Regions from separate parts of the Bacillus sp. EB106-06-01-XG163 genome, predicted to be linked through region 1. Evidence: riboswitches for the same ligand, from Rfam matches in the RefSeq annotation. Region 1 holds a riboswitch; each other region holds the start of a gene.
The links. A riboswitch is a leader RNA that binds a small molecule or an ion and turns the genes downstream of it on or off. The one in region 1 is predicted to bind S-adenosylmethionine.
Positions count from the first base shown of each region.

Region 2: it holds a riboswitch for S-adenosylmethionine, as region 1 does, so the genes downstream of both, AC3WTF_RS03860 (2-hydroxyacid dehydrogenase) here and mtnW (2,3-diketo-5-methylthiopentyl-1-phosphate enolase) in region 1, are expected to answer to the same signal.
Region 3: it holds a riboswitch for S-adenosylmethionine, as region 1 does, so the genes downstream of both, metN (methionine ABC transporter ATP-binding protein MetN) here and mtnW (2,3-diketo-5-methylthiopentyl-1-phosphate enolase) in region 1, are expected to answer to the same signal.

Region 1 covers NZ_JBYTDS010000004.1:945-10,090, reverse strand. Annotated here, with positions in the region: gene AC3WTF_RS05875 (carbon-nitrogen family hydrolase) at 7-786, opposite strand; gene AC3WTF_RS05870 (pyridoxal phosphate-dependent aminotransferase) at 878-2,074, shown strand; SAM riboswitch class I at 2,111-2,210, shown strand; gene mtnW (2,3-diketo-5-methylthiopentyl-1-phosphate enolase) at 2,292-3,506, shown strand; gene mtnX (2-hydroxy-3-keto-5-methylthiopentenyl-1-phosphate phosphatase) at 3,503-4,207, shown strand; gene AC3WTF_RS05855 (methylthioribulose 1-phosphate dehydratase) at 4,165-4,794, shown strand; gene AC3WTF_RS05850 (1,2-dihydroxy-3-keto-5-methylthiopentene dioxygenase) at 4,810-5,346, shown strand; gene spo0E (aspartyl-phosphate phosphatase Spo0E) at 5,627-5,887, shown strand; gene kinD (sporulation kinase KinD) at 6,097-7,614, opposite strand; gene mhqR (MarR family transcriptional regulator MhqR) at 7,813-8,259, shown strand; gene motB (flagellar motor protein MotB) at 8,295-9,080, opposite strand; gene motA (flagellar motor stator protein MotA) at 9,052-9,146, opposite strand, start outside.
Region 2 covers NZ_JBYTDS010000002.1:341,375-352,389, reverse strand. Annotated here, with positions in the region: gene proB (glutamate 5-kinase) at 1-633, opposite strand, end outside; gene proC (pyrroline-5-carboxylate reductase) at 658-1,506, opposite strand; gene rtp (replication termination protein) at 1,682-2,050, opposite strand; gene AC3WTF_RS03885 (3-ketoacyl-ACP reductase) at 2,336-3,052, opposite strand; gene AC3WTF_RS03880 (DUF948 domain-containing protein) at 3,182-3,487, shown strand; gene AC3WTF_RS03875 (hypothetical protein) at 3,555-4,316, shown strand; gene AC3WTF_RS03870 (RbtT/DalT/CsbX family MFS transporter) at 4,348-5,595, opposite strand; gene AC3WTF_RS03865 (FGGY-family carbohydrate kinase) at 5,643-7,109, opposite strand; gene AC3WTF_RS03860 (2-hydroxyacid dehydrogenase) at 7,102-8,118, opposite strand; SAM riboswitch class I at 8,240-8,332, opposite strand; gene AC3WTF_RS03855 (molybdopterin oxidoreductase family protein) at 8,480-10,528, shown strand; partial or broken gene AC3WTF_RS03850 (hypothetical protein) at 10,685-10,911, shown strand; gene AC3WTF_RS03845 (hypothetical protein) at 10,955-11,015, opposite strand, start outside.
Region 3 covers NZ_JBYTDS010000006.1:173,243-184,257, forward strand. Annotated here, with positions in the region: gene sufD (Fe-S cluster assembly protein SufD) at 1-884, opposite strand, end outside; gene sufC (Fe-S cluster assembly ATPase SufC) at 902-1,687, opposite strand; gene AC3WTF_RS09655 (YuzK family famiily protein) at 1,864-2,016, opposite strand; gene AC3WTF_RS09660 (carboxymuconolactone decarboxylase family protein) at 2,210-2,587, opposite strand; gene metQ (methionine ABC transporter substrate-binding lipoprotein MetQ) at 2,681-3,496, opposite strand; gene AC3WTF_RS09670 (methionine ABC transporter permease) at 3,510-4,178, opposite strand; gene metN (methionine ABC transporter ATP-binding protein MetN) at 4,171-5,196, opposite strand; SAM riboswitch class I at 5,302-5,408, opposite strand; gene AC3WTF_RS09680 (SCP2 sterol-binding domain-containing protein) at 5,517-5,867, opposite strand; gene AC3WTF_RS09685 (thioredoxin family protein) at 5,964-6,284, opposite strand; gene AC3WTF_RS09690 (toprim domain-containing protein) at 6,287-6,652, opposite strand; gene AC3WTF_RS09695 (YusG family protein) at 6,722-6,958, opposite strand; gene gcvH (glycine cleavage system protein GcvH) at 7,013-7,396, opposite strand; gene AC3WTF_RS09705 (arsenate reductase family protein) at 7,456-7,812, opposite strand; gene AC3WTF_RS09710 (acyl-CoA dehydrogenase FadE) at 7,926-9,710, opposite strand; gene AC3WTF_RS09715 (acetyl-CoA C-acetyltransferase) at 9,729-10,904, opposite strand; gene AC3WTF_RS09720 (3-hydroxyacyl-CoA dehydrogenase/enoyl-CoA hydratase family protein) at 10,915-11,015, opposite strand, start outside.

The DNA.
Region 1 (9,146 bases):
TGAAAATTAATATAAATCACGCCGCAAGTCTTGGAAAACCGGAATGGTTCCCCGCACGGCCGCGCTTTCTGACACATCGATTTCCGCCCGGACTGCGCCTTCCGTCCGGTCTCCTTCGGCTAAAATCCGGCCCCACGGGTCAATAATCAGGCTGTGGCCGGCAAATTCATTATCGGGATTGGACCCCGTGCAGTTAGAGGCTGCGACAAAACATTGGTTTTCAATTGCTCTGGCGATAAGCAGGCTTCGCCAATGATCAAGGCGGGGCAGAGGCCATTCCGCAGAGATAAACAGGACATTCGCGCCCTGGGACGTATGCTTTCTGATCCATTCGGGGAAACGGATATCATAGCAGATCAGCCCGGCGCACTTGACACCGTCAAGCTCAAAGGAACCGTCGCTATTTCCTGCTGACAAGTAAAGGTGTTCATCCATCAGCTGAAACAGATGGGCTTTCTGATACCGCTTCACGATCTGTCCGCTGTTATCGGCGATGTACATGGTGTTATAGACATTTTCGCCTTCTTTGACCGCAAAAGATCCGGCAACGAGGTGTACGTTGTATGTTTTTGCCGTTTCTTTAAGCCATTGTTCCGAAACTTTGCCGTTTTCATCCGCCAGCTGGTCTAGCCGTGTGAGATCATAGCCGGTCGTCCACAACTCAGGAAGCACGATTACATCCGCATGGCGGCTTTCTTGCTCAATCAAAGATTCTGCTTTTTTAAAGTTTTCTGAAGGATTTCCGTATGAAATATCAAATTGCAAACAGGAAACGGTCCATTTCATTTTTTAACACCTCAAGTTTCTCTTTACTTTTTTTATTTAACCATATATGATGATGGACTATCATTTCAAGACATTTTTAGAAGGTGAAAATATGAACTTTGAAATCTCAGATGTACTCAAACAGCTGCCAGAACAATTTTTCGCATCATTGGTGCAAAAAGTGAATCAAAAGCTGAAAGAAGGCAGAGACGTCATCAATTTAGGGCAGGGAAACCCTGATCAGCCGACGCCTCAGCATATCGTTGAAGAAATGAAGCGCGCCGTCGAAAGGCCGGAAAATCATAAATACTCATCATTCCGGGGCGCTTACAGCTTCAAAAAAGCAGCCGCTGCATTTTATGAAAGGGAGTACGGGGTCACGCTTGATCCGGAAACGGAAGTCGCCGTGCTGTTCGGAGGCAAGGCGGGACTTGTTGAGCTTCCGCAATGTCTTTTAAACCCGGGAGATACCATTCTGGTGCCTGATCCCGGATATCCTGATTACTGGTCGGGCGTCGCCCTTGCGAAAGCGAAAATGGAAATGATGCCGCTGACAGAAGAAAGAGGGTTTCTCCCTGATTACAGCGTAATTCCTGAAAAGGTGCGGAGCGAAGCGAAGCTGCTGTATCTCAATTATCCGAATAATCCGACCGGCGCTGTGGCGACTGAGGCGTTTTTCGAGGAGACGGTCGGCTTTGCGGAGCAAAACGGCATTTGTGTCGTTCATGATTTCGCGTACGGAGCCGTCGGCTTTGACGGGCATAAACCGCTGAGCTTTTTGCAGACCGAAGGCGCAAAAGAGACGGGAATCGAAATCTATACCTTGTCCAAAACGTATAATATGGCGGGCTGGCGGGTCGGCTTTGCCGTCGGAAACGCTTCTGTCATCGAAGCGATCAACCTTTATCAGGATCATATGTTTGTCAGCCTGTTTCCCGCAGCGCAGCAGGCGGCGGCAGCCGCACTTTTAGCGGATCAGGCATGCGTCGCGGCGCAAAATGACAGATATGAATCGAGACGCAATGCATGGATTAAAGCCTGCCGCAATATCGGCTGGGATGTGACGGCTCCGGCGGGCTCCTTTTTTGCATGGCTCCCTGTGCCTGACGGTTATACGTCACAGTCGTTTTCAGACCTGCTGCTCGAGAAAGCGGATGTCGCGGTCGCTGCCGGAAACGGGTTCGGAAAATGGGGGGAAGGCTATATAAGAGTCGGTCTTCTGACAAGTGAAGAAAGACTTAAAGAAGCTGCGGAACGGATCGGGAAACTGAATCTTTTCACCCGAAAAAGCATTGACATATCAGAATAACAATGCGATAATTCAAAATACTTTATAAAATCATTATTCTTATCAAGAGCAGGCAGAGGGACGAGCCCGATGAAGCCCGGCAACCGACTGATAAAGCACGGTGCTAATTCTTGCAGCAGGAGCTGAGAGATAAGATTCGGACATAACACGAAGCCTCTTTCTGCTCATACGGAAGAGGTTTTTTTATGTTTTGCGAAAGAAAGAGAGGCGTTCACGCATGAGCGAAGTATTGGCAACATATCTTCTGACAGACACAACGGACAGTGAAAAGCGGGCGGAACAGATTGCGGCGGGGCTGACGGTAGGCTCCTGGACTGACCTGCCCCTGGTGAAGCAGGAACAGCTCAGAAAACATAAAGGGCGGGTCGTAAAAGTTGAGGAGAAAGAAGGAACCTCAGAAAACGAAACACAATCCGTCATCACCATCGCCTATCCCGAGGCGAATTTTTCAAGAGATATTCCGGCCGTCCTGACGACGGTATTCGGAAAGCTGTCACTGGACGGAAAAATAAAATTGACTGATCTTGAATTTTCCGAAGGGTTTAAACGCTCCCTTCCCGGGCCGAAATTCGGTATATACGGCATCCGCAAACTGCTGGGCGAATTTGAAAGACCGCTTCTGATGAGCATATTTAAAGGCGTGATCGGACGGGATCTCGCCGACATTAAAGAACAGCTCAGACAGCAGGCGCTCGGCGGCGTGGATCTGATTAAAGATGATGAAATTTTCTTTGAAAATGAACTGGCTCCGTTTGAAACCCGCATTATCGAAGGAAAACAAGTCCTGAAGGAAACCCGGGAGGAAACGGGGCATAAAACGCTGTATGCCGTAAACCTTACGGGAAGGACCGCTGAATTGCGGGATAAAGCGAGGCGCGCGGCAGAACTCGGGGCGGACGCGCTTTTATTGAATGTGTTTGCTTACGGTTTAGATGTGATGCAGAGCCTTGCTGAGGACAGGGAAATCCCGCTTCCGATCATGGCGCATCCGGCAGTCAGCGGCGCGTTCACATCATCTCCCGTTTACGGCTTGTCGCATGCGCTTTTGCTCGGCAAGCTGAACCGCTATTGCGGCGCTGATTTCAGTTTATTTCCGTCACCTTACGGATCCGTTGCTCTTCCGAAGGAGTCCGCGCTTGCAATCCATGATGAATGTGTAAAAGACGATGTCTTTCATCCGTCGTTTGCCGTCCCGTCAGCAGGCATTCACCCCGGTATGGTGCCATTGTTGATGCGCGATTTCGGCATCGATCACATCATCAATGCCGGCGGAGGCATTCACGGCCACCCGAAAGGAGCCGAGGGCGGCGGAAAAGCGTTCCGCGCCATCATTGATGCGGTGCTTGAAGCGCAGCCGATTGAAGAAAAAGCCGCGTCGTGCAAAGATCTTCAGCTCGCATTAGACAAATGGGGAAGGGTGGAAGCCGTATGACCCGCACACCGCTGATTATTTGTGATTTCGACGGAACGGTCACCATGAACGACAACATTGTCAGCATGATGAAACAATTCGCGCCTCCTGAGTGGCTTGAATTAAAAGACGGTGTTCTGTCTAAAAGCATATCAATCCAAGAAGGAGTCGGACGGATGTTCGGACTGCTGCCGAGCAGCTTAAAAGAAGAACTGACCGGCTTTATCCTGAAGGATGCGAAAATACGGGACGGCTTTTTGGATTTTGTCTCGTTTGTCCGGTCAAACGGCCTCCCGTTTTATATCGTAAGCGGGGGAATGGACTTTTTTGTGCATCCGCTTTTGGAAGGGATCGTAGAAAAGGAGCGGATTTTCTGCAATCATGCATCCTTTGACAATGAATATATTCATATAGACTGGCCGCATGCCTGTGACGGAGATTGCACCAATCAATGCGGCTGCTGCAAACCGTCAGTCATCCGAAAGCTATCCGATCAGCAGAAATTTCTCATTATGATCGGTGATTCGGTCACGGATGTTGAGGCTGCAAAGTTATCCGATATGTGCTTTGCGAGAGATTATCTAATGACTGAATGCAAAGAACTCGGCCTCCGGCATCTGCCTTTTCAAGATTTTCATGAGGTGAAAACAGGCATTGAAAACATCGGGGAGGTGCAGGCATGGCTGCAAAAGAAGAACGCTGGCGCGAACTTGCCGAGGTAAAGCGCGAGCTGGCTGAAAGAGACTGGTTCCCGGCAACGAGCGGGAATCTTTCCATCAAAGTATCCGACGCGCCGCTGACTTTCCTCGTTACGGCGAGCGGAAAAGACAAACGAAAAGAAACAGATGAAGATTTTCTCTTAATCGATGAGAACGGGAAGCCCGCTGAGACCGGCCATTCTTTAAAACCCTCAGCAGAAACGCTTCTCCATACTTACTTATACCAAAAGACAGACGCCGGCTGCTGTCTGCATGTCCATACCGTCAATAATAATGTCATCTCAGAGCTTTACGGGGATGAAAAACAAATCACTTTTCAGGGGCAGGAGATGATTAAGGCGCTCGGATTATGGGAGGAAAACGCGTCCGTGACCGTTCCGATCATTGACAATCCGGCGCACATCCCGGCATTGGCCGAAAACTTCGCGCACCATGCGGCCGCCGGCTCAGGCGCGGTGTTAATCCGCAATCACGGCATTACGGCATGGGGGCGGACCGCATTTGAAGCGAAAAGGGTGCTGGAAGCCTATGAATTTTTATTCAGCTGTCACCTCAAGCTTCTGTCACTTCGGCCGCAGCTGGTAAAATAAAAGGAGGAATAGAAAATGGCGACCATCAGAATTCATGACGAAAAAAATACGCTCATTGAACATCAGGAAGAAGTAGCGCGCTTCTTAGACGAACAAGAGGTGATCTATGAGCAGTGGAACATTGAAAAACTTCCGTCTGAGCTTTCGGAAAAATACGATCTAACCGAAGATGAAAAAGAACGGATTCTCGCGGCGTTTGACACGGAGATTCAGGACATTTCAGCCCGGCGCGGATATCAGTCTCAGGATGTCATTTCTTTATCAGACACCACGCCGAATCTTGATGAATTATTAAAAAATTTCCAAAGAGAACATCACCACACGGATGATGAAGTCCGCTTTATCGTCAGCGGACACGGCATCTTCGTCATTCAAGGCAAAGACGGCACATTTTTCGACGTCCGTTTAAATCCGGGAGATTTGATTTCAGTTCCGGAGAACATCCGCCACTACTTTACGCTTCAGGAAGACCGCCGGGTCGTCGCAATCCGAATCTTCGTGACGACTGAGGGCTGGGTGCCGATTTACGAAAATGAAAGTGTGCAAAACTGATAGACGCCCGAACCTCTCATGCACCCACCGGCATGAGAGGTTTTTTATTGTAATATAAAGTCAGCTTTGGCTGTTTTTTAATTCTTGAATATGCCGCATTCTGTTTATATCATTACCCGAATGGGTATTATTCTCTTATTCATGCTAAAGATTCCAATATGAAATGAAAAAATAAGTTATTTAGTAAAAAAATGTTTACAAATAAAGTATAATCTGTAATAATGCTCAATAACCCAATCAAACTTGTTTCCTATTCTTTTAGCGGTGAGGGGTGAAGTGAATGGGCAGTTATTCTGAACAAGAAAAATTGCTTCTATCTATTGATAAAAAAAGAAAAATGATGATAGATGCGGCTAACAGGCAAGGGTTTACAGGATATGACACGATCAGGCACAGCCAGGAACTGGACTGTCTGATGAACGCGTATCAGCAGCTGGTAAACCGTGATCGTACACATCACCAAGGAATACAGGGCCTTGTGAAGAAAATAGGCTTGTTCTCCCGCGGTGACGTCATGCCTGCATATGAAGCAAACAAATGATGGATGATAAAACAGATAACGAAGACTGAATGCGCTTCCTGATCAAGCGCCGCATCCGAAAGATGACCGCGTACAGTCAGCACATTTTTCCGCTGGCACGGCTCACGAAGCGCCTCGTACTATCTGCCGGCTATGATGCCGTTCCTCTGGTATATCCTCTTACACATACTCTTCTTTAAATAAAAAACACCCCGATCAGGGTGTTTTTTTCATCGAGAAGCGGCAGGGAGGGTAATGGTGACCTCTGTGCCCTTATCGACTTCGCTTTGAATGTCAATCGAACCGCCGTACATCAGCATGATTCGTTTACATACGACAAGGCCGAGGCCGGTGCCTTTTTCCTTTGACGTTACAAACGGAAGAAAAATGTGCTCAAGCATATCTTCAGAAATGCCCATTCCGTTGTCGGCCACCTTAATGACTGCTTTATGATCGCGGGCTTCTAAATAGATGGACAGCCGGCCGCCTTCCTGCATGGATTCCAGCGCGTTTTTCGCGACATTTAAAATCACCTGTTTAATATGGTCTTTCGTGCAGTTGACCTTGAGCGGCCGATTGACGAGAATCTCCACATTCACTTCCACATTGTATAGATTCCCTTCAGAATAAATAATCGGCATAATCTCATCAAGAATATCCTGCAGCGAGTTCACTTCCAACCGTTCAGCAGTAGGTTTTCCAAGCACTAAAAACTCACTGACAATCTGATTGATCCGTTTAATCTCCTGCTCAATAATTGAGAAATACAGCTGATCTTCCTCCGATTTGTATTTTTTCTGCAAAAGCTGAATGAAGCCGCTGATCCCTGTAAGCGGGTTGCGGATTTCATGGGCGGTGCTGGCGGCAAGCGTTCCGATAAGCTCCAATTTCTGCGCTTCATTTTGAGCGCGCTCCAGCTGGGTCTTGCGCTTAAGCAAATAATATTGAACGAGGATGAACAGAATATTCAGCAGCACGGCAATACTGGACATCGGCAGCAGCACGCTTTTGGTCAGCTCATTCAGCTCAACCGGTTTCGGATAAACATTGATATTCCAATTAATATCATCCAGATAGCCGCTGACCGGTTTCACACCTTCTGATTGATCAGCCCGTCCGCTGGCAAATATCACTTTATTCTGATTGGTTGCCTTGACATAAACGTCAGGGCTCAGCATATTGATCATATTTCTCAAATAATCGACTTGTATGGCGGCTACTAAATAATCCGTGACTTCCCGTTTTGCGTCTAACACCGGCACGCAGATCGTGAAGATGCGCTGGCCTGTAATTCTGCTGGAGTAGTCATTTGTGATGACCGTTTTTTTCGTCTTTTTCGCCTTCGTAAAATACGGTCTGTCGGCCAAATTCACCTTTGATTTCAGATCAGTCGTGCTTGCGATGACATCACCTTTGGAATTCAGCATATACAGACCGCTGAATCTGGGTTCATCCTCAAAAGCCTGATCGAGAATGTCAATGATCTTTTCTTCATTGACAGGCTTATCGACAGCGATCGCAAGTGTTGTCATCCGGGCTTTTGTTTCACCGATTAAATAATTGAGCTTATTGCGGTGAAGGTTGAGCATCATACTGGCTTCCTGTATGTGTTTATCGGCTATTTTCTGCTTTTCTTTTTCATAAATGAAAAAGCTGATAATAAGTGCCGGGATGATCACCAATATGAGATAAAGCTTGATCTTTCCCCGGGCACCTTTAAATGTATTCACTCTGCATCGCTCCAACATTACACTTGAATAGAGGTATTATATCATTTTTATACTTCTTTAATAAGAAAAAATAACCAAAATGATAGAAAAACAAATTATTTTATTAAGGTCTGACAAAAAGAAGAGAAATTTTGGAAACATTTTTGTTGACATTTTTCATTTTGTTTATTAATGTTTCTCTGTAACGGTTTCTTTTGTAAAAGGATGATTGAATGTATGACGGATAAAACAGAAAACTCATTGAAATTATTTATTGTACTGTCACGTGCGTACCGATCTATTAACGACCATATGAATAAACATATTCATAAGCACGGCCTGAACCCGACGGAATTTGCGGTGCTTGAGCTGCTGTACCACAAAGGCAACCAGCCGCTTCAGCAGATCGGCGACAAAATTTTATTAGCGAGCGGAAGTATTACATACGTTGTTGACAAATTAGAGAAAAAAGAACTTCTCATCAGAAAAGCCTCGCCGACTGACAGAAGAGTGACTTTCGCACAGATTTCCGAAAAGGGAATCCGTCTTTTGGACGATATTTTCCCTGATCATGCTGACGAAATTAAAGAAATGATCAGTGTGTTGAGTGATGAAGAGATAGAAATGTGTACGGAAATGCTGAAAAGAGTGGGGTTAAACGCTAAACATTTTCATCAGAAATAAAAAAGGAAGCCATTTGAAAGGCTTCCTTTTTTATATTACTGATTTTGGTCAGTCGCGGCGTTTCTAGGCTGTATCAATACCTCGACGCGCCTGTTTTTGCTGCGCCCTTCGGCGGTTTTGTTCGACACGGCCGGTTTATACTCTCCGAAACCTTTGGCGCTGAATACTTTTGCGTCAAGTTTCGGGTTTTCCGTGAGAATAGCCATGAAGTTGACGGCCCGCATGACGCTTAAATGCCAGTTAGATTGATATTGTGAGTTTTTAATCGGTACATTGTCCGTATGTCCGCTGATAATAATGTTCCTTGGCGGATTCAGCACAAGGAGATTCGAGATTTCCTTGGCAAGCGGAATATCTTCCTGACGGATATCCGCCCGTCCGGAATCAAAAAAGATACTGTCTTTAATGGTAATTAAGAGTCCTTCTTTAGTCAGCTTTGTTTCCAGCTGAGTTTCAAGCTTTTTATTTTTTATAAATTGATTGACTTGCTTTTGCACGCCTTCAAGTTCTTCGCGGTCGGCTGCTTCTCTTTCTTTCTTTTTCTGTTCTTTATCTTTTTCCTTGTCTTTTTTTAACTGATCAACGCCGTCTTTTTCGTTTTCAGGAGGGGTGACGCTTGAATATTCAAGAACACCCGTGCCTCCGGTAAACACGGCGTTAAATGATTTAGACAGCATTTGGAATTTCGCCGCATCGACCGAGCTCATGGCGAACAATACAATGAACAGAGCCAAAAGAAGGGTGAGCAAATCCGCGTACGGGATCAGCCAAGACTCATCCACATGCTCGTCATCATGCTTCTTCTTCTTTTTTCTCGCCATTGTTTGCCTCTCCTTCTTGTTCAGCGACTTTTGCGCGTTCATTCGCAGGAAGATACATGAGAAGTT
Region 2 (11,015 bases), on a different contig from region 1:
TTCACTCCCGGCATCTCCCGCGCTTGCTTCTATTTCCGGAGTGATGTCACTTACATGACTGATTCTTTTCGCTTTCGGGTTGCTGCGCGGATTATCATCATATAAACCGTCAATGTCTGATAAAATCACAAGCATGTCGGCATCAATTAAACCTGCCACCTTCGCTGCGAGTGTATCGTTATCTCCGAATTTCAGCCGGTTGACTGTGACCGTGTCATTTTCATTAATAATCGGAATAATGCCCCGTTCCAAAAGGACGTTCATCGTATTGCGCACATTATGGTAGCGGCATTCATCGGAAAAGTCGCTTCTTGTAATTAAAATTTGTGATGCGACATAACCGTGCGCTAAAAACAGCTTTGAATAAGCCTCCATTAATAATCCCTGCCCGATGGAAGCAGAAGCCTGTTTTTCAGGGAGGCTTTCCGGTTTCTGAATAAATCCGAGCTTCCGATAACCTGCCGCCACTGCGCCGGAAGATACTAAAATCACTTCATAGCCGCTGTCTTTCAGCTGTGCGATTTGATCCACCAATGCTTCCAGCTTTCTTCTGCTGATTTCCCCGTGCAGGCTCGTCAGTGAGCTGCTGCCGATTTTCACCGCGACTCTTTTGATCTTCGTCCGAGACGTCACTGTATCACTCCTGTTTTTTAACGATTATAGTGCTGCCGTTTTTTCAATTGTTTTGCTGATCTCAATAGAACGTTCGGTCGCGTGTTTGATGGCTTTGGCAATGGCTTCTCCGCCGCCTTCTGACCTGAGCGCATCGAGGCCGGCTTCCGTCGTGCCGTTTGGAGAGGTGATGTTTTCCCGAAGCACATCCGGTTTTTCACCCGTTTCCATCAGCATTTTAGCGGCGCCCAATAACGTTTGCGCGCCGATTTTGCGGGACAGCCGTTTGTCTAAGCCGGCTTCTTCACCTGCTTTTTCAATAAACTCCATTAAATAATAAAAGTACGCCGGTCCGCTGCCTGCGATACCGGTGAAAATGTCCATCTGATCTTCCTTGATCACGTACACTTCCCCGAGGCATTCCAAAAGGGATACCGCGGTTTTTGCTGAACCGTAAGAGACATGGTCTCCGAAAGCCGCAGCTGTTGCCGATTCGCCGATCATGCTGGATGTGTTCGGCATGACTCTTACAACCGGCTGATTATCATGTAATGATTGTTGTATAAATGAGGTTGTTATGCCTGCCAGAACAGACAGGATGATTTGATGAGGTTGAATACGCCGTTTCAGCGCAGCCAGAGCGATTTCAGCATCCTTCGGTTTCATGGCTAAAATAAAGACATCAATGTCTTCGGTTTTCATGCTGTCAAAAGCAATGCCTTGAATACCGTATTGATGTTCCAATTCAGCGAGTCGCTCTGTATTGCGGCGGTTTGTCACGCAGATGTTTTGGTTGGGAATTTTTTTTGCGCGGACCATGCCTGATATCATTCCTTCAGCCATTGATCCTGCTCCGATAAAAGCAACTTTCTTTTGATCTAAGATCGGTAACATCTCCCTTGTTCGTATTTTGTTCGTATTTTTCACACGTTTTTTATGTTACCACTTCAGGAGTTGATGTCAAGTTTGAGGGTATTATTGATATGTATTGTTCCGAGCCTGCTATTATGTATAATGAATCACAGAATCACCTTTTGAGCCCGGGAGGCCGGGTGCGTTCCGGCCGGATTTAAAAATTATCTGAAATGGCTTTTTCTATCAGCTTTTTGCAGCGGTCAAGCTCTGTCTTCAGCTGTTTTTTGTAAAGCTTCGCAGCTTCATAGTCTTTAAATTGATAGAGAACGACTTCCTGGAGTTTGGCTCCCTCTTTTTTCACTTTTACTTGCTTTAAAATCCCGTCATCCAATAGTTCGTGAAGTGAACGGTACACCTCGGTATGATTCGGCTTAAAACCGATGGGTTTAAATTCCGAACGCAGCACCTCGAGAAGCTTCAGTCCGTAAAGCCGTTCCTGCTCTGTCATTGTAATCATGTAAAGCTTTAAAAAAGCTCTTTGTTTCACTAAAAAACCGGTTGAACTTCTTTTTTCTTCTTTCAATATGTGCACACCCTTCCTTCTAACAAATTATTCCATGTACTAAATATTCTCTTTCTATCCCGTTTTCCCTTTTATTGTTCGGACAGTTTGGTTTGTATTGATTTGTTTTTTAGAGGCGGGGAAAAATAATTTTAATGAACATTTGGTACATAGTTTATTTAGTTTAATTATAGCTGATATCGGTTTCTTTTTCACTCTTTTTTCTGCAAAAACGGATCTTAATGCCCATTTATTCGGGTTGCGGAAACAAAAAAAGACCCGTCACGAAGACAGGTCCCCTTTTGTTTAAGGATTAGTTGACCACAAACCGGCAGTTTTGATGAAAATGCGCGGATGTAATTTCAATTGAGCAACCATATATTCTGCAAGATCCTCAGGCTGCATGACTTTTTCCGGATTGCCGTCTGTCAGATTTAATTCAATAGACATGTCGCTGGCAACCGTGCTCGGAGTCATTGCGCTGACACGGATATTGTGTTTTCTGACTTCCTGCATGAGAGATTCAGTCAGACCGAGAACGGCAAATTTAGAAGCGCTGTACGCACTTGTCGCCGCGGCGCCTCTTTGGCCCGCCGTAGAAGAAATATTAATGATATCTCCTGATTTTCTCTCAATCATTTCAGGTAGAACGGCGCGTGTCACGTGGTATACACCCATTACATTCACTTGAATGATGTCTTCCCACTCTTCAGGCGTAAGATCCAAAAATCCGCCGAATTTGCTGATTCCGGCATTGTTAATCAAGATGTCAATCTCACCGAGTTCTTCTTTAATAGAGGAGACGGCTTGCTCAACCTCTTTTTGGTTTTTTACATCGGCAGCAGCGAATGATGCCTTTACACCAAGGGCTTTCACTTCTTCCGCAACCTTTTCGACATTTGCTTCTGTGCGGCCGATTAAACCGATATTGACTCCTTCTTTGGCTAAAGCGATAGCGGCGGCGCGGCCGATTCCTCTGCCCGCACCCGTGATAAGAGCCGTTTTGTTTTGTAAACTTTCCACGTCTTTCACCCTTTCTGAATGTCCTTATGTACGATTTCACATTATAAGCAGAAAAAAAACAATTAGCAAATAAAATGATTCAACACGATCCGTAAAGGGTATCAACTGAAAAAAAGGAGTGAAAAGCAGATGATCATCATTTTGTATATCAGTGCTGCCGTTGCGGCTGCCGCATTAATTTATGCAGCCGTATCCGCCGTCCATTTTAAAAGAAACACAGCGCCTGATATAAAGAAGATTAACGCCGTGACAGCGTCCATGCAGACGTCCATTGATGAAATCAAAACAGAAACCCGTTTGTTATCACAAAAGCAGAAAGAACTGCAGGAAGACTTTCTTACTAAAAAAACAGCCGTGCAAACGACGGCAGCCGAAGTTAAAGGAACGCCTCACGTGCTGAAAATGCTCTGGAACGCCGGTAAAAGCGGTTTATGAGCCTGCATGTCATCCGACGTTTTTGATGACACTAAGAGAAACTGGCGCGGATCCAAGGAGGCATAACATGATTTGCGATCGTGAGCGGCTTGCGCATTTTTTGCAGCAGCTTAAAGCACTATCTTCTTCGGGAGGGTTTACAAAATCGGATTTGCTGACTCCGGCTTTCCATTTAGCTAAGGACGGAGATCTGGATTTGTATTATTCGCCTCATAATGAATATATTAACCCTTATGCAGTCGTTGCCATTTCCGGAATCACACCCGGTTTTTTTCAAATGCAGCTGGCTTACAAAAAAGCGGCACAGCTTTTAAAAGATGGCGAAACTTTTGAAACGATAGCCTATGAAACAAAAAAAGCGGCCGGACTTTCCGGTTCAACGAGGCAGAACATCATCGAAATGCTTAATGAATGCGGTCTGCCGGCCGCGCTTCACGTTGAGGATTCATCCCGGTTATTTGATTCAAAACGGGAGCTGCTTCATACAACGTCCGTTATCAAACACCCTGTTTTTTATAAACAGAAAAACTATACGGGACATCGGCCGGCAATCAGCAGGTCAGCTCTTCTCAGCCGTTACGCGCTGACATGTTTTCCGGATGAAATAGAAATGATGAAAAAGGACATTCTGCTTATCCCTCTCGGCAAAGCAGCAGAATCAGCCTGCCGCATGCTGAAGAAGAACGGCAGAATGGGTCATGCGGTCATTCTGGAAGGCTTCCCGCATCCGTCCGGAGCAAACGGACATCGTTTCAAACAATTTCACGAAAACAAACAATCGTTACGTGAACAAATTCAGCGCTTTGCCGGGTTTCTTCAGCAGCTGTAAAAAAACGCCCCGAATTTTCGGGGCGCTGCTGTTAAGAAGCGTATTCAGGCAATGCTTTATTGTGTTTTGCCGTTTTCTCTTCAGGTATTTTGATTTGATTTGTCAAGATTGCACTTACGAAATAGAGCGCTGCGAAAATCCATACAACGCCTTGTGCGCCGACAAGTCCGATGAACGCCCAGGCAAGCGCGGGGCCGACAAATGCCGACAGGCCCGCAGCCAGATTTAACACAGACATGGCAGCACCTTTATCGCTGCCGGCCGCCGTCGGCACGATAGCCCCGATCGGAACGAACCCGGCGAGGAGCCCTCCCCATATAAAACCGACAATGCTGACGAAAAGCAAGTTCCCATGTGATACAACAGGAGCATAATATAATAAAAGAGTAAAAATGCCGCAGCCCACTCCCCCGAACCACATGACAGTCTTTTTCCAGCCGAAGGCATCGCCGACTGCGCCGAAGATCAAGTTAAAGACGATATTTCCGAGAAAGATCGTTCCCCAAATTTGAAGCCATACATTTGTAGAAATGCCGTGCTGCGCCATATGCATCGGAAGAAATACCGGAAATCCGTATGTACCGATGCTGTTAATGATCCGAATGATCCCCCCAGAGAGCACGCGCGGATTTTCAGCAAGGATGGTGATTCCCTTCATTAATTCCTGCGCCTTTTCCCGCTTATCTGCCTTTTTCTTTTCAAAGCGGTCCCTATTTAAAATCAAAGCAAAAAACGCGCCGAGGCAGACCCAGAAAATTGAACTCCACAGTGTATTCAAATAGCCGAAGGATTTGATGGCCCAGCTTGAATACCAAGCACCGAATACAAACATCCCGCAGCAATATGCAATCCAGAACCAGCCGACCGCCGTACTGAGCCTGTTTTTCGGCGACCGGTAAATCACCCATGTCAAAAAAGAATAGGCAAACAGCGGATAACCCAGCCCTTTAATAAAATACGTGACATACATCACCGGCAAATTAAGATTTTCAAATCCGTATGCGATAAATGCGGCTGTTCCGATAACGTAAAACAACAGCCCCATAAACATCGTCCGCTTTGCGCCGAAGGCTTCGAGGCAGACCCCTGAAAACCAAGACGCCACAGCGAGAGAAATACCGTAAACTGTAAACAGGGATGCTGATTGCTGTACCGTCAAGCCGTTTTCAACTAAAAACGGGCTGAGCCAGCCTTGTTCAAGGCCGTCCCCCATCATAAACAGCACGACTCCCAAAAATCCCCATGCGAGCTGTTTTGGAATTCCTATTTTATTAAGCATTTTTGTTCCTCCTCAGCAATCTTTCATGTTGTCATCTCATCCCCAAGTCAGGCTTTCACCGCCGGCTGAAAATGAGTAAATAATTTTTGCGTATGTTTCCATTCTTCATATAGGAAGAGATCCGTCTGATCCGCTTCCGGCTCAATTACCTTTGTGCGGCTCGAAAGCTCTGCGTTCACACCGAGAGCTTCGTTGCAAATCATCGCCGCTCCCATTGCGGATGCCTGGCTGAACCCCTCTCTCTTATAGATTTTCTTTTGGAGAAGGTTAGCAAGAAACTGCGTCAAAGCATCACTTTGGAAACCGCCGCCGCACACCTTCACATCATCTTGTGAAAAGGAAGCCACCTCTGTTAACGCCTCATAGTTCCATTTGATTGAAAAAGCGATTTCCAGCAGTGCGGCTTTGACAAAATGGGCTCTGCTTAAGTTTTGGGACAGCGGAGCGTCAAAAATAAATCCGCCTTTTGCCAGTGCGTTTTTCTCAGGCGATAAATAGGAGCCTAACGCAGAAATACAAGCATGATCATGTTTCGGCAGACTTGCGATTTCCCGTTCCATAACGCCGTAGGATTCATTCGGATAAAAAATGGATTTTAATTTTTGATAATTGAGTCCTGTTACACCCGGATTCGTTTCAAGAAGCCATTGACCTTCTTCTGTATGGCAATTCAGCCATGCATTCTCTAAACTTTCGGTTCCGGTCTCCGCTGTTATCTTTGTAATCGGCGTCGTCGTGCCGGATACGATGACGATATCTCCCGGCTTTGCATCTGCACTTTTGATGGCAAGCTGTGTGTCTCCCCCGCCTGCAATCACAGGCACTCTTTCAGAAAGGCCGAGAACCGCCGCTTTCTTAAACGTTAACATTCCGACAACCGTCCCAGATCGGACGAGTGAAGGAAGAATGGCAGAAGGCACACCGAAGATGTTGCATAATTTCTCTGACCACGCCTTTTTCCTTACGTCAAACAGCAGTGTTTCAGCAGCCTGTGACGGTTCATAGCTTAAAATACCGCTCAGCTCAAATGTCACCCAGTCACTGATGCTTGTGATGTACTTCACTTCTTTCCATAAAGACGGCTGTCTAGCTTTTAATCCGACAAGTTTCATGGCGGAAAATAAAGCGCTCGGAAGACGTCCGGTTTGCTGATGCACTTCTTCTATTGCCTCAATCCCGTCTTCCCATTCACGCCCTCTGTTATCAATGTTGGGCAGACCGAGAAATGCCTTTTTACCTTTATTGATCAGAACAATTCCCTGCCTCTGGCTTGTGGAGGTGATTCCGATTAATGTAATATGTGGGCTTTTGGCAATAACCTTCCTTGCCATAGCGCTGATTTGCGTCCATAATCTTTCCGGTGAGAAATATCGTCCGTCCGGATAAAGCGGATCCGTCACATATTCAATGTCTTCCCTTTCAAGCGCGGTCACTTCGCCGCCGGCAGTCACGACTGCGACTCGCGCATTCCCCGTCCCGATGTCAAATACAAGGTAGCCTTTTTGTTCAGCCATTACAGCCTCCTCCTTCCGTTTCAAGTTCTCTTTTGTTATAAAGTTCACGTATTGAGCAGGTTTGATCTTGTTTCCATTTGAAAAGCGCTTCATTTAAAATCTTCACATGATGATCTTCCACTTCAAATGTTGCGCCCGCTAAATGGGGAGTCGCTAACACATTCGGCAAAGAGATCAATTCATAATCAGAAGATTCAGGCGGTTCGTGATAAAACACGTCAAGGATCGCTCCCTTAATCCGCCGTTCTTTCAGCACCCGCAGCAGCTCTTCCCTGTCTGTAACCACCGCTCTTGACGTATTGACAAAAACAGCTTCCTGTTTCATCAATTGAAAGTGCCGGGCGCCGATAAGGCCGATGGTTTCTTCTGTACGCGGCAAGTGAACGGAAACAATATCACTTTCAGAAAATACCCGTTCAATCGTCGTTTTTTCATACTCCCGGTTTTCATGATGGACAAATGGATCATAGTAAAGCACCTTGCAGTCAAAAGCGGCCAATAGCCGGGCGATTCTCTGTCCGACGGCTCCGAAACCGATAAGGCCGACTGTTTTCCCCGTCAGCTCATTTCCTCTGAATTTGACGTAAGCCTGCAAATAATCACCATTCCACTTCCCGTCTTTCAGCCACTGATGGGAAGAATACGTATGACGCAAAAATGAAATCACATTTCCGATAAACATTTCAGCAACAGCCTGGGCATTGCGGGCCGGTGTAAAGAAAACGGGGATTTTTCTTTTAGTCGCCGCCGCAATATTCACGTTAGACGGCATTCCTCTGCAGACACCGATAAAAGCGGAATCAGGCAATATGTCAATAACACGCTCAGACACCTCATCAAGTTCAGTGATAAGCCCCGACGCGTTTGTCTCTTGAATCATTCGGATCAATTCATCTTCCCGATAGGCCCGGCCGTGCTTCTTCCACGGCCGGTGCACAGTCCGGCCGAACAGCTCAGTCAGCTCCTTCAGCCCCTCGTCGTGATATGGTGCGGTAATTAAAACCGTCATGGTGCAAAACATCCTTTTCACATAAATTTTGTCATAAAAAAATCTCTTTCCCCAAAGAAGGAAAGAGATTCATATACCGTCTTTATGCGCTTGAAGCGCACAAATATGTATAGATCATTCTTTCCTATCTTTCAAGCGTACGCTTGCTGGAATTGGCACAATAAATGTTGCCGAGGTTTCGTAGGGCCAGTCCCTCCACCTCTCTGGATAGAAAATAAAATGATGAAATTGTCAGGCTGTTTAAAAGAATAAACTCATCATAGAAAAGTCTTTCCGTGATGTCAACACTTTTTTTCTGAATTGACGTTCGATTTTGAAATGTTATAATGCTTACAATATAAACAAAGAGGAGAAATGGGCTATGAATTCTGCTGCAACACAGCCGAACGGGGTCTTTAAGTCGGTATGCTCACTAGACTGTCCCGATCAATGCGGCTTGCTTGTGACAAAAAAAGACGGAAAAATCGTTAACATTCAGGGAGACCCCGATCACCCGGTCACATCAGGGAATATTTGCAACAAAGTCAGACACATGGCTGAGCGCATTTATGATGAAAAGCGCGTAACCGTTCCGTTAAAACGGATCGGTAAAAAAGGTGAAGCCGCGTTTGCGCCTATTTCCTGGGAGGAAGCGATCAATACGATCAGTGCGCGCTGGAAAGAGCTTATTGCCGAAGAAGGAGCGGAAAGCATTCTTCCGTACAGCTTTTACGGCAATATGGGAAAACTGGCGGCAGAGGGAATGGACCGCCGTTTTTTCCATCGTCTCGGAGCGAGTCATCTCGAACGGACGATCTGCAGCAAAGCCGGATCTGAAGGCTATAACTATACAATGGGTGAAGGAGCGGGTACTGATCCGGAAGAGACCATACATGCAAAGCTCTTTATTTTTTGGGGAATCAATGCCGTCAGCACGAATATGCACCAAGTCATGATTGCCCAAAAAGCCCGGAAAAAAGGGGCTAAAATTGTCGTTATCGATGTACATAAGAACCAAACCGGCCGGCTTGCCGATTGGTTTATTCCCATTCGCCCCGGCACAGATGCCGCACTCGCCCTCGGTATCATGCATGTCTTATTCGACGAAAACCTTCACGATGAAGCATTTCTCACAGAATACACCGAAGGCAGTGACGAATTAAAAGCGCATGTTAAACACTATGATCCGGAAACGGTTTCTGCTATTACAGGCGTTAAAGCCGACGATATCAGACGCCTTGCGAGAATGTACGGGGAAACCTCCCCTTCCCTTATCAGGATCGGAAACGGCATTCAGCACCATGACAATGGCGGAATGATCGTCCGCACCGTTGCCTGCCTTCCGGCTGTTACAGGACAGTGGCTCAACACCGGAGGAGGCGCAATCAAGCACAACAGCGCGGTATTAAACTATAACAGACAAGCGCTCCAGCGGCCTGATCTGCTTTACGGCAGGAAGCCACGATCATTTAATATGAACAGGCTCGGAAGCGTTCTTTTAGAAACAAAACCGCCCGTGCGCTCCCTGTTTATTTACGGTACGAATCCCGCAGTGGTTGCGCCGGAAGCGAATAAAGTCAGAAAAGGCCTGCTGCGGGAGGATTTATTTACAGTCGTTCACGATCTGTTTTTAACGGAAACCGCCAAATATGCGGATATCGTGCTCCCTGCTGCATCCGCTTTTGAAAACACGGATTTTTACACGTCTTACTGGCATCATTTTATTCAGCTGCAAAAACCGGTGATCGAACCCTACGGGGACAGCAAATCGAATACGGAAGTGTTCCGTTTGCTTGCCGGAGCAATGGGATTTACCGAGCAGGAGCTTCAGGATTCCGATGAAGAATTGATCAGACAGGCGCTGGACTTTCCCGACAATCCGTATATCGAGGATATTGATTACGAAGCGCTCTCACGCCATTCCTTCATGAAAGCCAAACGGAAAAAACCGCTTTTTCCGGGACAGCTCAAGACACCGAGCGGAAAAATTGAATTATATTCGGAAAAGATGAAACAGGACGGTTATCCCGCGCTGCCGACACATATCCCTCTTGAGAGCGATGGTGATTTTCCGCTTTTATTTGTCCCGGGACCGAATCATAATTTTTTAAATTCAACATTTTCGAATAATGAAAAACACGTAAAATTAGAAAAAGCGCCAAAGCTTTTTATTCATACAGAGGATGCTGTACGCCGGAACATAGAAGACGGGGAAACCGTTAGAGTTTGGAATCACCGCGGCGAGTGTGAATTAACAGCTTCGGTCGGCGAACAGGTGCTTCCCGGCGTTGCAGTCAGCCAAGGTCTTTGGGCCGATATGGATGATAAAAAACAGCTCGTCAATTCGCTCACGCCCGATCGGCTGGCGGATATGGGAGGAGGCGCTGTTTTCTTCTCCGGAAAGGTGCAGGTGGAAAAGCTCAGCAATTAAAACCGTCCGCAATAAACGCCGAGCGGTTTTGATGAAGGCTGAATCCTTTCGGCCGGCTTCACCGTATAAAAAGTGATAACGTTTATTGGAGGTTTGCTGTATGGATATCATACCGGCATCGGAATCGCTTTAGCCGGATATTTCATAGGAGACGGATTGAAAAACTTTAAATCACCTGATCCTCATGAACACACTGACCACATTCTCATTAAAGAAAAAGATTTACACTTCTATATTGGTATTATTTCGGAGTTACCAAGGAAGAAGCGAAACAAATCGTGCCCGACACCTCCGACATTCCGCATATCACGAGAAACGGAAAGCGGTATGTACAGAAAACTGCATTAAGAGAATGGCTGACTTCCATGCTGGAAAAAGAATAACAGCTTCCATGAAAAGCGGGAAGGGTTTTTCTCTTCCCGTTCATCAAGATGTGCCGCCCTTTCTCTCTTCAACCCCAAACATACGATGGATATCGTTCTTACTT
Region 3 (11,015 bases), on a different contig from region 1:
CTTCCGACAACTACGGTTTTCGTATCGCCGTATGTGCCGTCTCCGTAGAGGTTTGTCGTATTTTCAGAAATCGTGTCGCCGTCGTTCATCAGTCCGAGCGCCCACTCGATTCTGCTGTCGCGTCCGCGCGCGGCTCCGCGGCGGTTGACGTATGTTGTGACACCTGCTGACAGGTTGTCAACGGCACCGTACGTCACGCTGGCATTATCACCTGTGACCACTTCACTGATAATGTTGAATACCGCTTCTTTCGGGTTCACCGTGCTGATGTAGTTCTCAACGTAAGTGACGGAGCTGTGGTCTTCAGCGACGATCAGCACGTGGTTGAACAATGCCGTGTCATTGCTTTCATGAACGTAAACGGCCTGAACAGGCGTCTCCACCTGAACGTTTTTAGGAACATAAAGGAATGCCCCGCCGTTCATTAATGCTGCATGAAGCGCAGTCAGTTTATGTTCGTCGACCTTAACGCCGTCTTTCATGAAATACTTCTCAACGAGGTCGCTGTGCTCACGGGCAGCCGTTAAGATGTCCGTAAAGATGACGCCTTTGTCTTTCAGTTCTTTAGAAAGAGAAAGGAAAGCGGGCGTTTGGTCACGCTGCACGTATAACGTTTTGTCTTCGTTTTCGATATCGATCAGCGCTTTTGCTTCATCAGCTAAATCTTCTAAAGAAGCAAGCGGCGCATTTTCTACTGTATGCTTGTTGAACTTTGTAAAGTTCCAATTTGTGATTTTTGTTTTATCAGGCTTAGGCAGCGGCAGATCGTCAGCTTTTTCAAGAGCCTGTAAGCGCAGGTTTTTCAGCCAGGCAGGTTCTTGATGCTTTTCGGAAAAGCCTTTGACATATTCCTGATCTACGGTTAGTTTCGTTTCCAATGTCATGATTATCCCCCTAACGCTTACGCTTCTTGGCCTACAGTTTCGTCTTCAATGCCTAGTTCTTGTTTAATCCAGTCATAACCTTCCGCTTCAAGGCGCTGTGCAAGCTCCGCGCCGCCGGATTTCACTACGCGTCCCTGCATCATAACGTGAACGACATCAGGCGTGATGTAGTTCAGAAGGCGCTGATAGTGAGTGATCATTAAGCAGCCGAAGTTTTCGCTGCGCATTTTGTTGATTCCTTTAGAAACGACTTTAAGCGCATCGATATCAAGACCTGAATCGATCTCGTCAAGAATGGCGATTTTCGGCTCGATCATCATAAGCTGAAGGATTTCGTTGCGTTTTTTCTCACCGCCTGAGAAACCTTCGTTCAGGTAACGCTGCGCCATTTCAGGGTCCATTTCAAGGAACTCCATGTTTTCGTCCATTTTGCGGATGAATTTCATAAGAGAAATTTCATCGCCTTCTTCACGGCGTGCGTTAATCGCAGAGCGAAGGAAATCGGCATTTGTCACACCGCTGATTTCGCTTGGATACTGCATCGCAAGGAAAAGACCCGCCTGAGCGCGCTCGTCCACTTCCATTTCCAGTACATCTTTGCCGTCAAGCGTGATGCTGCCTTTTGTAACTTCGTATTTCGGGTGTCCCATAATCGCTGCTGAGAGCGTGGATTTACCGGTGCCGTTCGGCCCCATGACAGCGTGGAATTCGCCGCCTTTTATTTCAAGGTTTACACCTTTTAAGATCTCTTTTCCTTCGATTTCAACGTGAAGATCCTTGATCGTTAATGTTGAAGCAGCCATATCTATACCTCCAAAATATATAATCATTATTCTCAATTTATTCTCATTCTAATTTTATAACAAATGAAAAGTAAATACAACTTTTTATATTACCCGGAACATTCCTAAAGTTTATCAAAGATCAAGGCGTAATTAAAGCTGTTTGAAACAGAAAAAGGGCGGAAATCCACCCTTTTTTACTGACCGATTTTCTCATTAAGCTGCGCTGCGAGGAACTTGCTTTTTTGATATTCAAGCTCCCTCTGCCGTTCGACTTCCATCCTTTTTGAAAGACGCCGTCCGTATTCCTCGTAGCCGATGCCGTGTGACTTCTGCATCGCTTTTTCCATTTCAGGCGTATAGTCAAGGTCCAGTCTCTCGTGGCTGGTGCAGATAATGAATCAATCCCTTCATAATATTTGTTTCTATTGTAACAATGATCCGCTGCTCCGGCCAAAGAGTGTGTGCCCCTGAATCCTTTCGAATGTGCCGGAAACCGGCGCTCGCTTTATCTGAAAAACGGTATTCACACGATTGCTCATTCTAATGCGTCGTATGTCCGAATTCCTGAATGCACTGCTGCACGAGGGTCACTCCCTGACTGAGAGCCGCGCCGCCCCCGAATGCCGCCGCGACGCTGATGACCTCAAGGATGTTTTCTTCTGTGGCCCCTTGGTCAAGGCAGCCCTTCGTATGATAAATCATGCAAAATTCATCTTGAGCGCTGATGCTGATGCCCAGAGCGATTAATTGTTTCTCTTTTTCAGTTAATGAATCCGCTGAGAAACACTGTTCAGTAAATTCATTAAACTTCCGCCCCATCATCGGCATTTTTTGTTCAAATATGCCTAAACCTTCTTTGTATTGTTTTAACGCGTCATGCACGCTTTTGCCGTTATCCTGGTATTGAGCCACTGCCATTCCCTCCAATAAGTTAACCTTCCCTTTTATTATGGACAGTTCTCCGATTAATACCCGAAAAAAACCCCGGATGACTCATCCGGGGTTTTCGCTTTATTCAGATACGGGAAGCACGGCTCCGTCGTATTTTTTCTCAATGAAGTCTTTGATTTTCTTAGAGTGAAGCACTTCCATAAGCGCTTTGATTTTCTCTGATTTTTCGTCACCTTTGCGTACGGCGATGATGTTTGCGTACGGGTTGTTTTTCGTTGATTCCACTTCAATCGCGTCTTTTAACGGATTCAGTTTGTTTTGAATCGCATAGTTGACGTTAATGAAGACTGCATCGCCTTCTTCTTCATTATATGCTTTCGCCGTTAATTCAGGGGCGATTTTTTTGAATGTCAGGTTTTTCGGGTTTTTCGTAATGTTTTTCGTAGTCGCTTCAATCGTTTTCACCTTCGGATCAAGTGTGATCAGTCCGGCTTTTTCAAGCATCGCCAGCATACGGCCTTGTTCAGCGACATTGTTAGTCATGATGATGGTCGCGCCTTTAGGCAGGTCTTTCAGTGATTTGTATTTTTTCGTGTAAATTCCGAATGGCTCAAGGTGAACGGCTCCGGCATTCACGAGTTTGTAATCTTTATTTTCCTTCATTTCCTGTTCAAGGTAAGGAACGTGCTGGAAGTAGTTCGCATCCACTTCATTATCAGCTAACGCTTTGTTGTACATTTTGTAATCGTTCAGCACTTTTACTTTTAATGTGTAGCCTTTTTCCTTCAAGAGCGGTTCCGCTTCTTTTAAGATTTCAGCATGCGGTGTTTTTGTCGCGGCGACGACGATTTCCTTTTTATTCGAGCCGTTTGATCCGCAGGCGGCCAAAACTCCCGCGAACACAAGCAGCAGCGCACTTAATACAATCTTTTTCAATGTAAATCCTCCCTTATCTTTTGTCTATTATATTTGTAATTACATCACCGATAATCTGAATGATAAAGACGATGATGAGTATAAATACTGTCGCTACAAACGTTACATCCGTATTATTGGACTGGTAGCCTTCTACATATGCAAGGTTTCCGAGTCCGCCTGAACCGATGGCGCCGGCAATGGCGGTAGATCCGATCAGGGCGATGGCCGTAACGGTGATGCCTGAAATTAACGCAGGCATTGATTCAGGAATCAGCACTTTGAAGATAATCGTCGATGTCTTTGCTCCCATTGATCTGGCAGCTTCGATGACTCCTTTATCGACTTCCCGGAGCGCAATTTCCGCAAGACGGGCGTAAAACGGCGCGGAGCCGATAATCAGCGCCGGCAATGCGGCGTTCGGTCCTAAAATCGATCCGACCAAAATCTTAGTAAAGCCGAGAAGCAGAATAATTAAAATAAGAAACGGAATAGACCTGAAAATATTAACGACCGCCGCAATCACGGTGTTAATGATTTTATTTTCCCATAAGCTTCCCTTGCCCGTTAAAAAGAGCAGAAGACCGAGAACCGCTCCGATGATAAATGAAAAAACTAAAGCGATGACCGTCATATAAAGGGTCTCGTATGTGGCCGTCCACAGCTCGGTTATATCAACGTTCGGGAACCATTTTTCAAACATTTGTGATCACCTCTGCTTCTACCTGTTTGTCTTTGATGAACCGGATCACGTTTTCTACTTCTTTTTCCTGACCGTCAATATGAATGAATAAAGAACCGTAGGCTCCGTCCTTCGTCTGTGAAATTTTCCCCTGCAGAATATTGACGTCCACATCAAAGTTTCGGATCATTTCCGTAATGAGGGGCTGCTCGGCTGCCTGCCCGACAAATGAAAGCTGAATCGTTTTTCCTGTCGCTGTTTCCTGCAGAAAATGCTGGATGGTTTCTTTCGTCTCCTCTGGTTCTGTCACCTGCTGAACGAAACGCTTGGTCATCGGTTCGCGCGGGTTTCTGAAAACTTGGAGTACTTCGCCTTCTTCAACGACTTTCCCGTTTTCCATGACTGCGACTCTGTTGCAGATTTTTCGGATGACGTGCATTTCATGGGTAATGAGCACGATCGTCAGGCCGAGTCTGTCATTTATATCGGATAAAAGATCCAAAATTGAATCGGTCGTCTGCGGATCGAGCGCTGATGTCGCTTCATCGCACAGAAGGACTTTCGGATTATTGGCGAGCGCCCGGGCGATGCCGACACGCTGCTTTTGACCGCCGCTCAGCTGCGACGGATAAGATTTTTCTTTCCCCTCTAATCCGACCAGTTTAATCAATTCATCAGCGCGGCGGACCCGTTCGCTTTTTTTCACGCCGGCGATTTCCAGCGGAAACATAATGTTCTCCCGGACGGTGCGCGACCACAGAAGGTTAAAATGCTGGAAGATCATGCTGATTTCCTGGCGCGCTTTTCTCAGCCCGCGGCTGCTTACTTTATTTAATTCCGTCCCCGCGACTTCCACGGTTCCCGACGTCGGCTTTTCAAGGCCGTTCAGGAGACGGATTAAGGAACTTTTACCAGCTCCGCTATATCCTATAATTCCAAATATTTCGCCCTTTTTGATATCAAGAGTGACATCTTGGACAGCATTGACATCCCCATGCTTCGCTTTGTAAATTTTTGAAACATTTTGAAGATGGATCAAAGCAATCACCCGCCTTACACTATTCTAAGAAATCTTCCGGGTTTCTCCGCAAAAGAAAAGCCTTTCTGCAAAAATGAGCAGAAAGGCTTATTGAAAAAGGCCTTTCTCTCATCTTTCAAAGCAGACCGCTTCGAGTGAATTGGCACCATTTCAACATTGTTGATGGTTGCCGGGCTTCATAGGGCACTTCCCTCCACCTCTCTTGATAAGAGAAAACATATCGTATTTTCGTCCGGAAATTCTTACTGTAGAATAGCACGGCGAATGATAAAAAGTCAATAAAATAAATATTGGAAGCTATTGTCACATAGTAGATTGAGTTACGGCCGTTTACTGATCGCCTGAAAAAATCCGTTTGTCAGCCAGAGGATGGCCTCCAGCTTCAGCAGAGCTCTGAATGATCCTTTCACTTTGAGTTTTCCGCTTTGGATAAGCTTTTGCAAAGAGACATCACCATGCAGAAGATGAATGATTTCCGTCTGGTTTCCGTAAAAGGTCAAATTAGATTTTTCCTTTGAAACCGACGTTTTTCTCATTTCTCCCTGTCCGTTAATTGAGACCGTTAAGGCTTCTGTTTCTCCTTGGAATGTAATCAGCAGCGTTGAGGCGTTTAATAGCGGTTTCAAAAACAGATGCTGTCCGTCATTCTCTGAAACTTCTATTTTCTCCACTCGTATAACCTCCCGTTTTAATGGCCATACATACACTTTCTCTTTTTAACGGACAGAACCCTTTATAAACCGCACGACATTTTCCTGTAAATATTGTCACATCGGGAACGTTTGCGATGTTTTTTGTTTAATCAGCTCATATAAATAGGAAACGGAGCGGAAGGCGTATCCTTTCTCAACAAGCTCTCCGCCTTTAAACAGCAAAAAGCACGGAACGCTTTCAATCTGATAGGCTTTGGCGAATGCGGGGGAATAATTCACGTTGTTTTTATAGAAGGCGGCGCCGGGCAGCATTTCTTCGACGACAGTTAGCATTTTGGACGCCAGCTGGCATGTGCCGCAAAACGGGGTGTACAAATACAGGAGATAAACGTCATCCTGAATCGATTCGAGTTCATTTTCTTGGAGTTCTTTCATGTTTACCACCTCAGGTCGTTCTTTTTCAAAAATACAGTGTCAGCATCAAAGCCGGCTCTGATCAGCACAGATGCGAGATGATGGCCCGGGCACGACTCGACTTGCCTGTATGTTCTGTCTATATAAATATGGCGCGCGTCGGGAAGCTCCCGTTTCAGCTGTTTTCTTAATTTTTCTCCGGAGTCATCTGCGTCCGTTAAAATATAGACGTCTCTGTCAAACAGGCGGTCCGCCAAATCTTCCAGTTCGGTTTGGCCGATCGTCCCGTTTGTACAGACGATTTCCGCGGGTTCGATGAGCACTTCCCTGACTTTGATTTTATCAGATTTTCCTTCTACGATAATGACCTTTTCATCTCCGTTGTACATAAGCGCGTCACCTGCCGATTGTTTTAGCGTCAGATTGAAAAAGAAGGCAGTGAAATTCACCGCCAACTGTTAACACCAGCCATTCTCATAATCGCAATCGACATATTTCGGATCGCTGCCGTTTATGACATCGGCTGTTTTATAAAATTTTTGATTTTCAAATGAAAAGCCCTGTTTGAGCTCGTACTGGTCCATGCCTGTCATCTCGCCGATGGCTTCATTTTCATGAAACAAGGAAAACCGGCCGTTTTGAAAGCGGCCCGTAACGTTCTCCGTCACATCGACCTTTTGTTTATCAAAAGCCATTTTAGACACCTCCCGTTACAGATAGAATGTCCAAATGGCCCCTTTGCTATCCGATCAGTCTTCTTGTGTCATTTCGTCATATTGCTCGGAAGTCATGAGGTTTTCGATTTCTTCAGCATCAGCCGGTTCCACGACGATCATCCACGCTTTTTCATACGGAGACTCGTTTACGAATTCAGGACTGTCATCAAGGTCTTCGTTCACTTCCGTCACCGTTCCGTTAATCGGTGCGTACAGTTCGGAAACGGTTTTGACGGATTCCACGCTGCCGAATGGCTCGTCCGCTTTAATTTCGGCGCCGACTTCCGGAAGCTCGACAAAGACGATGTCGCCAAGTTCGGCTTGCGCGAAATGTGTAATCCCGATGCGGGCTTTTCCGTCCTCAACTTTGACCCATTCGTGCTCTTTGGAATAACGCATATCTTTCGGTGTGCTCATCTAAATCCCTCCATTTTTTTCTTATAATAAGAAGATACCATAATTCTTTGAACCTGGCATTACATCCAATATTTTTCGAATTGGTCTTCTTTAAAGCCGACAGTGACTTTTTCGCCGTCTGTCGTAATCGGGCGTTTCAGGAGCATACCGTCTGATGCCAGGAGTTCAAGCTGTTCATCCTCTGACATGTGGTACAGTTTTTCCTTTAAGTTCAGTTCGCGGTATTTCATTCCGCTCGTGTTGAAAAACTTTTTGAGCTCAAGACCGCTCTTTTCATAGAGGTCTTTAATTTCTTCTTTCGACGGAGTTTCCTCCGCGATATGTATTTCGTTTATTTCCTTACCGCGGTCTTCCAGCCATTTTTTCGCATTACGGCACGTTCCGCATTTAGGGTACCAGTAAAAATTTAACGACATCTTCTTCACCCCTTGTAAATGATCGTCGTTATTTTAACACAATCACTTGTAAAAACCTATAACGTTGCTTCATGAAAAAGCGCCCCTGATGAAGGAGCGCTTTCAGCATGTGATCAGACCGTATATTTTTCTTCACGGAAGACGGCGGCTGCCGCTTCACGTTTTTTCTGAATGAGGTTTTTCGGCGTCAGGCGCGTCAGTTTGCGCAGCACGGAAAGCATCATGCGGAGGGAATCTCCTTCCTCCATGGCGATCAGTGATTCTTTGGCGTGCGCTTCAATGTTCTGAAGGGCTTCCTGGGCAAAGATTTCCGTATATAACAGCTTCTGCGCAGCTTTTTCGGCACCGTCCGCTGCAATTGCTTTTTCCGTTCTGAGGACGGCTGATTCCAAAGCGTACAGCGCGCTGACAATATCGGCAATGTTCACCATGATTTCCTGCTCGCCTTCGATCTCTTTGCCGTATTTCTGCGCCGCGAGACCCGCTGTCAAGAGGGCGATCTTTTTCGCCTGTCTGACAATGTATTTTTCCTGTCCAAGAGGCTCCGAGCCCGGCTCTTCAGGCATCAGCATCATGAGTTCTTCTTGGAGCGCTTTTGCTTTTTCAAAGAGCGGCAGCTGACCTTTTACGGCTTTTTTCAGGAACGTGCTCGTTACGATCAGGCGGTTGATTTCATTTGTGCCTTCAAAAATTCTGTTGATTCTTGAGTCGCGATAGGCGCGCTCCACTTCATATTCCTGCATAAATCCGTAACCGCCGTGAATTTGAACGCCTTCGTCGGCAATATAATCAAGCGTTTCAGAACCGCACATTTTGTTGAGCGAGCATTCAATCGCGTACTCGGCGATTGACTTCGCGACTTCGCGTCCGTCTTTTTGCTCCGCTTCCGTCAGTCTGCTCATATTATCTTCGAATAAGCCCACTGTTCTGTATACAGAGCTCTCCATCGCGTAAAGCCGAGCTGACATCGTCGCAAGCTTTTCCTGAGTGAGCGTGAAGCTTGAGATCGGCGTTTTAAATTGCCGGCGCTGGTTTGCATAAGCGGCAGACAGCTCAATCACCCGTTTTGAAGCGCCGATTGTGCCGACGGCAAGCTTGTAGCGCCCGATATTCAGGATATTAAAAGCGATGACATGGCCTTTTCCGATTTCGCCGAGAAGGTTTTCTTTTGGGACTTCCGCCTGATCTAAAATCAGCGTTCTTGTCGATGAACCCTTAATCCCCATTTTTTTCTCTTCCGGTCCCGTTGACACGCCCGGATAGTTCTTTTCTACGATAAATGCAGAAAACTTATCTCCGTCCACTTTAGCGTAGACGACAAAGACATCTGCAAAGGCGGAGTTTGTAATCCATTGCTTTTCTCCGTTAAGAATATAGTGTGTGCCCGCTTCATTCAAAACAGCCGTGGTTTTCGCGCCGAGGGCATCTGAACCTGAACCGGGCTCAGTTAAGGCGTATGCCGCGATTCTTTGTCCTGAAGCCAAGTCCGGCAAATAGGTTTTTTTCTGTTCTTCCGTTCCGAAGAACACGATCGGCAATGAGCCGATCCCGACGTGGGCGCCGTAAGACAGCGAAAAGCTGCCGGCACGTGAAAACTTTTCCGTAATGAAGGCTGAACTGATTTTATCCAGGCCGATTCCGCCGTACTCTTCAGGCACGTCTGCTCCGAGGAGGCCGAGATCTCCGGCTTTTTTCAGCAGTCTGACCGAATGCTCGAACTGATGGTTTTCAATTTCATCGATATAAGGAAGCACATCGTTTACGACATAGTCTTCTGTCGTTTTGCCGATCATTTTGTGTTCGTCTGTAAAGTCCTCCGGAGTGAATATTTGATCATATCCCGTCTCTTCAATCAGAAAGCTGCCGCCTTTTTTGACGTTGACCGTTTCCTGTTTCATGTTCGTTTCCCCCTTTTTTTAAATGAGTTCAAATACGCCGGCAGCTCCCATGCCGCCTCCGATGCACATCGTCACCACGCCGAATTGCTCGTTTCTCCGTTTCATTTCATGAATGAGTGACAGGGTCAGCTTCGTTCCCGTGCATCCGAGCGGATGTCCGAGCGCGATGGCGCCTCCGTTGACGTTCACCTTTTCTTCATCTATCCCAAGCGATCTGATGACTTGAATGGCCTGTGAAGCAAAGGCCTCATTCAATTCAAAAAGCCCGATATCCTGCAATTCGAGTCCGGCAAGCTTGAGCGCCCGCGGGATGGCTTCAATCGGACCGATCCCCATTACCTCAGGCGGAACGCCGCCTACGGCAAAGGAACGGAATTTGACAAGCGGCGCCAATCCGAGCGACGAAGCTTTTTCGCGATCCATCAGCATGACAGCCGCCGCGCCGTCACTTGTTTGTGAAGAGTTCCCGGCCGTCACGGTTCCCGTTTTAGAAAAAGCCGGACGGAGCTTCGCCAAGACGTCAGCCGATGTGCCGGGACGAACGCCTTCATCTTGAGAAAAGGTAAATTGTTTTTTCCGCGGCTTATGGTCATCACCGACTTCTGTCAGCGATACTTCAACCGGCACGATTTCGTCATTGAATTTCCCTTCTTTAAGAGCTTTTGCGGCATTCTGATGGCTGCGGACGGCAAATGCATCCTGGTCTTCTCTGGATACGCCGTACGTTTCGGCTACCTGCTCCGCTGTGTGCCCCATGCTCATGTAATACTCAGGCGCATGCTCCGCCAAAGCGATATTCGGGCGGGTCACATGCCCCATCATCGGAACTTGCGACATGGATTCCGCACCGCCCGCAATGACGGTGTCACCCGCGCCGATCATGATTTTTTCAGCACCGTAAGCGATGGATTGGAGCCCGGAAGAGCAGTAGCGGTTCACCGTAATGGCCGGCACCGTATGAGGAAGCCCCGCCAGCGCACCGATATTCCGCGCCATATTTAATCCTTGTTCGGCTTCAGGTGTTGCACATCCGATAATTAAGTCATCGATATTTCCTTCATATCCGCCTGCCCGTTTCAGCGTTTCTTTTACACAAAGCGCGCCTAAATCATCAGGACGAACGGCTGCAAGCGATCCCTTTTTCGCTTTACCGACCGGGGTTCTCGCACCGGCCACAATGACTGCTTCTCTCATAAACACCCTCCTAGTTCCGTAAAGGTTTGCCTTTGACGAGCATATGCTGCATTCTCGCTTGAGATTTCGCCTCGCCAGCGAGGCTTAAAAAGGCTTCTCTTTCAATCTCGA